One region of the Ferribacterium limneticum genome, then DNA from elsewhere that is predicted to be linked to it. Evidence: predicted binding sites of a transcription regulator. Region 1 holds the regulator's gene; each other region holds the start of a gene.
The links. Region 1 encodes sigma-54, which starts transcription at its own class of promoters, with help from an activator protein. Its sites were predicted from a motif close to TGGCACGCTTNCTGCTNA; they were not measured.
Positions count from the first base shown of each region.

Region 2: the regulator sigma-54 is predicted to act here: its motif matches at 1,177-1,194, upstream of KI617_RS07320 (TOBE domain-containing protein).
Region 3: the regulator sigma-54 is predicted to act here: its motif matches at 894-911, upstream of glnA (type I glutamate--ammonia ligase).
Region 4: the regulator sigma-54 is predicted to act here: its motif matches at 1,283-1,300, upstream of nirB (nitrite reductase large subunit NirB).

Region 1 covers NZ_CP075191.1:4,157,521-4,159,722, forward strand. Annotated here, with positions in the region: gene hpf (ribosome hibernation-promoting factor, HPF/YfiA family) at 1-310, opposite strand, end outside; gene KI617_RS20000 (RNA polymerase factor sigma-54) at 326-1,795, opposite strand; gene lptB (LPS export ABC transporter ATP-binding protein) at 1,823-2,202, opposite strand, start outside.
Region 2 covers NZ_CP075191.1:1,548,771-1,550,972, forward strand. Annotated here, with positions in the region: gene modA (molybdate ABC transporter substrate-binding protein) at 1-178, opposite strand, end outside; gene KI617_RS07320 (TOBE domain-containing protein) at 192-1,010, opposite strand; gene KI617_RS07325 (TOBE domain-containing protein) at 1,222-1,650, shown strand; gene KI617_RS07330 (hypothetical protein) at 1,789-1,986, shown strand; tRNA gene KI617_RS07335 (tRNA-Thr) at 2,021-2,095, opposite strand; tRNA gene KI617_RS07340 (tRNA-Val) at 2,100-2,175, opposite strand.
Region 3 covers NZ_CP075191.1:3,766,166-3,768,367, reverse strand. Annotated here, with positions in the region: gene KI617_RS18115 (cation diffusion facilitator family transporter) at 1-783, shown strand, start outside; gene glnA (type I glutamate--ammonia ligase) at 984-2,202, shown strand, end outside.
Region 4 covers NZ_CP075191.1:3,187,170-3,189,371, forward strand. Annotated here, with positions in the region: gene nirB (nitrite reductase large subunit NirB) at 1-1,172, opposite strand, end outside; gene ybiB (DNA-binding protein YbiB) at 1,400-2,202, opposite strand, start outside.

The DNA.
Region 1 (2,202 bases):
TCAGTCCGGGCTTGTCACCGCGATGGTGATCCTGAACCTTTTGCTTGTATTTCTGAACCTGACGGTCCAGCTTGTCGAACAGAGCATCGATGGCGGCGTAAAGGTCGTCACCGGATTCTTCGGCATGCATGTCCTTGCCAGGCACGTGCACAGTCACTTCCGCTTTCTGCTTCAGCTTTTCGACGGACAGAACGACGTTAACGCCGGTTACCTTGTCGAAATGACGGATCACGGGATCCAGCTTGTTCTCGACGTATTCGCGCAGGGCGGGGGTAACTTCGATATGGTGACCACTAATCTGCAGATTCACTTTTTTCTCCTCTCTCTACAGGGTCTTGCGTAAATTGACCGGGGGGATATTGAGCGACTCGCGGTATTTGGCAACCGTCCGTCGGGCAACTACGATTCCCTGTTGGCCTAGTATTTCGGATAATTGGCTATCCGACAAGGGCTTCTTGCCATCCTCGGCAGCGATCAACTGCTTGATCAATGCCCGGATGGCCGTGGCAGAACAGGCACCACCGGTATCGGTGGCGACATGGCTGCCAAAGAAGTATTTCAGTTCGAAGATACCGCGTGGTGTCGCCATGTATTTCTGGCTGGTCACCCGCGATACGGTCGACTCGTGCAGGCCGAGAATATCGGCAATTTCACGCAAGACCAGCGGCCGCATGGCTACTTCGCCATGTTCGAAGAACTGGCGCTGGCGGTCGACGATGGTCTGCGTGACACGGTGTATGGTTTCAAAGCGCTGCTGGACATTCTTGATCAGCCAGCGCGCTTCCTGCAATTGCGTGGACAGGTTGCCGTTGCCGCGCCGCTGCTTGGCGAGAATCTCGGCATACAGGCGGTTGATGCGCAGTCGCGGATAGGCGTCGGGATTGATGTAGGCAGTCCATTTGCCCTTCAGCTTTTTCACGATCACGTCCGGCGTGATGTAGCGCGCTTCAATCTGGGCATAGCCGGCCGCCGGCCGCGGGTTGAGGCTGGTGATCAGGCTGTGCGCGGCCTTCAAGGCCTCGTCATCGCAGCCGGTCAGGCGACGAATCTTGGCGAAATCGCGGGCAGCCAGCAGTTCGAGATGCTTGTCGACAATGGAGAGAGCCAGCGTTCGCTCCGCACTCTCCGGCAAGACCTTGAGCTGCAGGGTCAGACACTCCTGCAGACTGCGGGCGCCAATGCCGATCGGGTCGAAATTCTGGATATGGCGCAAGGCGATTTCCAGCTCTTCGATTTCAATTTCGTACTCCGGCGGCAGGGTTTCCCACAGTTCGACCAGCGTCGCCGAGAGATAACCATCGTCGTCGAGCGCTTCGATCAGGAAGCGCACCAGACTGCGGTCGCGCTCCGACACCTGGGTCATGCCCAGCTGCCAGCCTAGATGGTCGCGCAGACTGACGTTGGCGGCATGGATGTCGCGGGAATCGCTATCGTCGTCCTCGTCGCGCCCGGCGCCGGTGAAGGTACCGGCATCGGAAGACCAGCGATCATCGTCCACTTCGGATGGGGCTGACGGAACATCCTGCTCGCGCTCTTCGCGGGCATCCCGTTCTTCCCGCTCAACCTTCTGCTCGCGTTCGCCTTCGCTGCTTTGCGGCGCATCGAACTGCTGGGCGGATGAGAAACTCTCGCCAGCGTGCTCGTCTTCACGTTCCAGCATTGGGTTTTCGAGCAGGTAACGCTCGATTTCCTGCTGCATCTCGACAGTCGACAACTGAAGAAGCTTGATCGACTGCTGGAGCTGAGGGGTCAGCGCCAGATGCTGGGATAGTTTTAGCTGGAGGGCAGGCTTCATCGGATAGTGTCGGGTCGGGTCTGTCGGTCAGAGCCTGAAATGCTCGCCGAGATAAACCTTCCGTACGCTTTCATTATCAACGATTTCGGCCGGACGTCCAGCGGCCAGTACGTTTCCGGCGTTGATGATGTAGGCGTGATCGCAGATGCCGAGGGTTTCACGGACGTTGTGGTCGGTAATCAGCACGCCGATGCCCCGCTCCTTGAGGAAGCGAATGATCTTCTGGATTTCGAGTACGGCGATCGGATCAACGCCGGCAAACGGCTCGTCAAGCAGGATGAATCGCGGGTTGGTAGCCAGCGCCCGGGCAATTTCAACCCGCCGGCGCTCGCCACCAGACAATGCCGAGGCATTGACGTGGCGAACATGCCCGACATGCAGTTCATTGAGCAGGCCTTCCAGACGGT
Region 2 (2,202 bases), 1.6 Mb from region 1:
AGAACTTGCCGGTTCCCCCAAAAGACAAGGCCGCTTTGTGGCCGGTGTCTTTCTCGAACTGCGCGGCAATCTGCTGCATGGGCGCGGTGAAATTGGCGGCGACAGCAACCTGAACCTCGTCGGCCTGGGCGGTGGCAATGAATGCAGCGGTCAAGGCGAAAAGCAGGCGAATTTTCATGGTGAAGCTCCTTTCAGGCGTAGAGGCAAAGAATGACGGCGGAAGCCTTGAACACGGCGCAGGCCTGTTCGCCGACGGCGAGGCCCAGTTTTTCCATGCTGTCGTGGGTGACGACAGCGCAGACGCTGCGGCCGCCGGGCAGGGCGAGGGTGACTTCGGCATTGACCGGGCCGTCGTGGATGCGGGTGATTTCGCCCCACAGGTGATTGCGCGCCGAGGTGCGGACGTTGCGGTCAGTCAGCAACAGGACCGATGAAGACTTGACCAGCGCGCTGATCTCCATGCCGATGGCCAGGCCCAGCGTTTCGGCCGATTCGCGGGTGATCACGGCGACCAGTTCGTTTTCAGCATCGAGCTTGAGTCTGACTTCGAAATCGACATGGCCTTCGCGCAGGCCAACGATTTGCCCGGCAAACTGGTTGCGGGCGCTGGTTTTCATAGACATGCGCCGGAGCAACTGGCGGAACTGCTGGAAGTCGCTGGCCAGGCCATCGTTCAGGCTGGCCGACAGGCGGTCGAGCGCAGCCTGATATTCGGCTTCCAGCGCCCGGTAGAGGGCGACGGTCTTCCTGCCGTGCTCAGTAAGCAGCGTGCCGCCCCCGTTCTTGCCGCCAGTCGAACGAACAACCAGCGGCTGGTCGGCCAGGTTGTTCATGGCGTCGATGGCATCCCACGCCGCCTTGTAGGAGAGTGGTACGGCCTTGGCGGCCTGCGAGATCGAGCCATGCTTTTCGATGGCTTCGAGCAGGCGAATGCGCGTGTCGCCGAGAAAACTGCCGAACTCGGTATCGACTTCCAGCTTGCTGCGCAGACGATGTGCGATTTGTTCCATTTTGTCGCCTTTGCTACGTTATGTTGTCGTGTATATAACGATAGCGTAGTTCCCGGTGTTTTCATCGAAAATTTGCGGTTCCCAGCGCTGCGCTATGGTTGAATAGGCATAACGATGTTCGCTAGATTGTCGACGTGCCTGAAATTTACGCTATACCGATTCGTATATAGCGAAAACCGGGCCAGTTCAACAACGCTTCAAGGAGAACGAAATGAAAATCAGCGCCCGCAACGTTTTCGCCGGCACCATCAGCGCCTTGGTCGATGGCAAGGTCAATGCCGAAGTCGAAATCACCACCCCGACGGGTGATCGCATCGTCGCCATCGTGACCGAGGGCAGCGTCGCTGCGCTGGGTCTCGCCGTCGGCAAGCCAGCCGTTGCCTACATCAAGGCGCCGTGGGTAATGCTGCTGGCCGGTGAGGGGGGCGTGAAGTTCAGCGCCCGTAATCAACTCGCCGGTACGGTCGACAGCGTGCAGAAAGGTGCGGTTAACAGTGATGTCAGCATCAAGCTGGCCGGTGGCACCCTGGTCCATGCCGTGGTCACCAACGATGCCGTGCTTGAGCTTGGCCTCAAGCCGGGCGTTCCGGCCTGCGCCCTGATCAAGGCCAGCCATGTGATTCTGGGTGTTCCGGCCTGAACAGCACGCTTCGCCTGTCAGAGAAAGTTATGCCGGGGAAGTGATCGGCTTATTCATGCTGCGTACTGTGAATTTGATCACGCAGACTTTTTGCTGAACCGGGCAAAATGAAATCACTGAATCACGAGAGCAAAAAAAATGTCTGTGTCGACCTCCAAGCCTTCCCATTCCCAGTCTGGCGGATCGGCCCTTGGCAAGGGTGACGGTCAGGCCAGCGAGCGTGATTTCGGCGTCTTCAATCTGCGTGATACCTTGAGTGGAATTTCGGTTCGCGAAGCGAACTTCAGTGAATTCCTGGCTGTGCTTAAGCAGAGCGGGCTCCGGACAGTCAAGTAATCCGAAGCGGTGCCGCATCGCGGCAAAAAAGGGGTGGTGCCCATGGGCAGGATCGAACTGCCGACCTCTCCCTTACCAAGGGAGTGCTCTACCACTGAGCCACATGGGCAACCTGGTGCGTCCTGACGGGCTCGAACCGCCGACATTCTGCGTGTAAGGCAGACGCTCTACCAACTGAGCTAAGAACGCTTAAGGGCGCGAATTATATCCAAAATC
Region 3 (2,202 bases), 390 kb from region 1:
TGGGTGGCCATCGCCACGGTCATTTCCAAAGAAGGCTTGTACCGCTACTTGATCCGGGTGGCCGAGCGTCAGCGTTCGCAGTTGCTCACCGCCAATGCGCTGCACACCCGCGCTGACGCCGCGTCGGCGCTGGTCGTCGTGGTCGGTATCGGCGGCGCGCTGCTTGGCTGGTCCTTTCTCGATCTGCTGGCAGCGGCCCTGATGGGCTTCATGATTCTGCGCATGGGCGCCAGCCTGGCGTGGGGCGCGATCAAGGAATTGATTGATACCGGGCTGGATGAGTCGCAGGTCGAGGCAATTCGCGCGACGCTGCTGGAAACGCCCGGCGTGCGTGGCTTGCACCAGTTGCGGACACGCCGCATGGCGCATCAGGCGCTGGTCGATGCGCATGTTCAGGTCGATTCGCGGATCAGCGTTTCCGAGGGGCATCGCATTGCCGAGTCGGCGCGTGCCCGAGTGCTGCGCGAACATCCGGAAGTGCTCGACGTGCTGGTCCATATCGATCCGGAAGACGATATGGATCCGGATATCTTTGCTGCCCGCTTGCCAGGCCGCGATGCCTTGCTGGCCGAATTGAAGCCTTTGCTGGATGGGTTGCCGAAGCCGGAAAAGGTGGTTTTGCATTATTTGAACGGACAGGTCGAGCTTGAGGTTTTTCTGAGCCATGCCTTTTTCGAGAACGGCGAGGCGCTCAAGCGAGCTGAAGAAGCCCTGGCTGAGCAGCTGAAAGCCCATGCTGCCGTGCGTTGCGTCTCGTTGAATTGTTTGATTGCACCAAAATAGTGCAATTTTTATCGTCTTTGCACAATCGTGGTGCTCGCGTTGATCGACGAATTCTTTGCTTAAAACCGGCATCTCCTTGTGGCAAAATAGAAAGATTGCTCCCGAGCGTTTGGCATGCTTTCTGCTAAAGCTCCTGGGTTACAATTTTTTGATTGTCGCCGGATCGCCCGGCACCTTGTTTTCTTAGGAGACTGACGCTTATGGCAACCCCCCAAGACGTGATCAAGATGATCAAGGAAAACGACGCTAAGTTCGTCGATTTCCGTTTCACCGATACCCGTGGCAAGGAACAGCACGTTACCGTGCCGGTTTCCGCCTTCAGCGAAGACAAGTTCGAAAACGGCCACGCTTTCGACGGTTCCTCCATCGCTGGCTGGAAGGGCATTCAAGCTTCCGACATGCAGCTGAACCCGGATCCGGCCACTGCCTACATCGATCCGTTCTTCGATGAAACCACCGTTGTCCTGACCTGCGACGTCGTTGATCCGGCCGATGGCCGTGGCTACGACCGCGACCCGCGCTCCATCGCCAAGCGCGCTGAAGCCTACCTGAAGTCCTCCGGCATTGGCGACACCGCCTACTTCGGTCCGGAACCGGAATTCTTCATTTTTGACGGCGTCGAGTGGAATGTCGACATGTCCGGCTGCTCCCTGAAGATCCACTCTGCTGAAGCAGCTTGGGGTTCTGGCGAGAAGAACGACGGCAATGGCTCCACCGGCCATCGTCCGACTGTCAAGGGCGGCTACTTCCCGGTTCCCCCGGTCGACAGCCTGCACGACATCCGTTCGGCCATGGTCCTGACCCTGGAAGCCCTCGGCTGCCCGGTTGAAGTTCACCACCACGAAGTCGCCACTGCCGGTCAGTGCGAAATCGGTACCGTGTTCAATACCCTGGTCAAGCGTGCCGACCAGACCCAGATCCTGAAGTACGTGGTGCACAACGTTTCGCACCAGTACGGCAAGACCGCCACCTTCATGCCGAAGCCCATCGTTGGCGACAACGGTTCCGGCATGCACGTTCACCAGTCCATCTGGAAGGATGGCAAGAACCTGTTCGCCGGCGACGGCTATGCTGGTCTGTCTGAACTGGCCCTGTTCTACATCGGCGGCATCATCAAGCACGCCAAGGCACTGAACGCCATCACCAACCCGGGTACCAACTCCTACAAGCGTCTGGTCCCGCACTACGAAGCACCGGTCAAGCTGGCTTACTCTGCCAAGAACCGTTCTGCTTCCATCCGCATTCCGTACGTCGCCTCCACCAAGGCTCGTCGTATCGAGACGCGCTTCCCGGATCCGATCGCCAACCCGTACCTGTGCTTCGCCGCGCTGCTGATGGCCGGCCTGGATGGTATCCAGAACAAGATCCACCCGGGCGATCCGGCTGACAAGAACCTGTACGATCTGCCGCCGGAAGAGG
Region 4 (2,202 bases), 970 kb from region 1:
TCGTGAATGTCGCGGCCATCCTTGAGCAACTGGAAGTACCACGGACCATCGGCCGTGTCGCCGTACATGACGCCGCCGACCAGCTTGTTGTCCTTGATCACCAGCTTCTTGTAGACGCCGCCGTAGGGGTCGTTGAGGACAATTTCCTCGGTGTCCTTGCCGCCCATGTAATCGCCGGCCGAAAACAGGTCAATGCCGGTCACTTTCAGCTTGGTCGAGGTGACCGAGCCGGTGTAGCGGCCAATGCCGTAGCCAGCCAGATGGTTGGCGGCGACCTTGGCCTGCTCGAACAGCGGGGCGACCAGGCCGTAGGCGATGCCGCGGTGGCTGACGCACTCGCCGACGGCGTACACCTTCGGGTCGTAGGTCTGCATCGTGTCGTTCACCACGATGCCGCGGTTGCAGTAGATGCCGGAGGATTCGGCCAGCGCGTAGTTGGGGCGGATGCCGGCGGCCATGACGACGATGTCGGCCGGAATCTGCATGCCGCCCTTGAAGCGGATCGCCGCGACGCGGCCGGATTCGCCCTGGATCAGCGCTTCGGTCTGGGTTTCGAGCAGGAACTTGAGGCCCTTGTCTTCCAGCGACTTCTGCAGCATCTTGCCGGCCACTTCGTCGAGCTGGCGTTCGAGCAGCCAGGGGCCGAGGTGCACCACGGTGACGTCCATGCCACGCAGCTTCAAGCCGTTGGCGGCTTCCAGGCCAAGCAGGCCGCCGCCGATGACGACCGCGTGCTTGTGCAGGCGGGCGGCTTCGATCATTTCGTCGGTGTCCTTGATGTCGCGGTAGCCGATGACGCCGGGCAGGTCGTTACCGGGAATCGGCAGCATGAACGGGGTCGAGCCGGTGGCGATGAGCAGGCGGTCGTAGGCTTCCTCGGTGCCGTCCTCGGCGATGACCTTGCGCTTGACGCGGTCGATCGTCTTGATCTGCTTGCCGGTGTGCAGCTTGATGTTGTTTTCCTTGTACCACTCGAGTTCGTTGAGAACGATCTCGGAGATGGTCATTTCACCGGCCAGGACCGGGGAAAGCAGGATGCGGTTGTAGTTCGGGTGCGGCTCGGCGCCGAAGATGGTGATGTCGTAGTGATCAGGCTTGATCTTCAGCAGTTCTTCGACGGTGCGGACACCGGCCATGCCGTTACCGATCAGGACGAGACGAGGTTTACTCATTGTTGGCTCCAACGTTGCGCGCACCTTGCGGTGCAAATATTTTTCAGCGCATGACGTCGTTGCCATCGGGCCGCCTTCGTTGGCGGGGAGTTCGCTGTTCCGATGGTGTTATTGCAATCAGTGTGCCAGCTAGCTAGAAGACTGATTTATTGTGGTTTTCCGGCAAGAGCCGAAAAATGCTCGCACCAAAACAGGGCGCCGGATACCAGCGCGGTGCAGCTTGTGGCTCAGTTACCGCCCATCAGTAGGCCAGTTGCCTCAACTGCCACAATGGCCTTGGCCTGGTTGAAATCTTCGGCATAGCCGCTGGCGTAGAGCAGGCAGGCCAGTTGATTGGCCAGGGGCTTGGGCATGGGAATCTGCTTGTCGAGCACGCGCCGTATCCATTTGGCCGTGCTGACGGCATCGGCCGCTTCCGGCAGGTTCGGCAGCGCACGCAGGCTCTCGTGCTCGGCTTCGAACAAGGTATCGACCACCCCGTCATGGGTAAATTCAAGACGCGGACGACGCTTGGGGTTGGCAAAAGGCTCGCCTTCGGTGCCCCGCAGCAACAAGCCGCGCTGCCCCCTGGCCAGCAGGATGTCGCGCATCAGATCGATAAAATCAGGATGCGTTGCCGGGGCGACCAGGACGGTATCCCCATGACACGGGTTGATCAGCTTGACCAGGCTGTGCGCACTGTTGCGAACGCCCATCCGGCTGCGCAGGGCGAGCAGGTTGTGAATCCCGGGGCACATGGCGCTGAGCGGCAGGAAGGCCAGGCCTTTTTCATCGAGCGCGATCTGCGCCTGGGTGGTCGAGGCCATGGGCATGACGCCGAGTTCGCGGAATATCTGGGCCGTCGTCACCCGCCCGTAACCTTCGAGCAAGCCGTGGACGACCACCGGTACGCCAAAGCGTTGGAGCAGCAGTGCCAGCAAGGGGGTCAGGTTGGCCTCCTTGCGCGAGCCGTTGTAGGTCGGCAAGGCGACGGGACGAACCCGGCCGTGCGGTATTTCGAGCTTGTGTGTGCGCTCGTCGATGGCCGCCA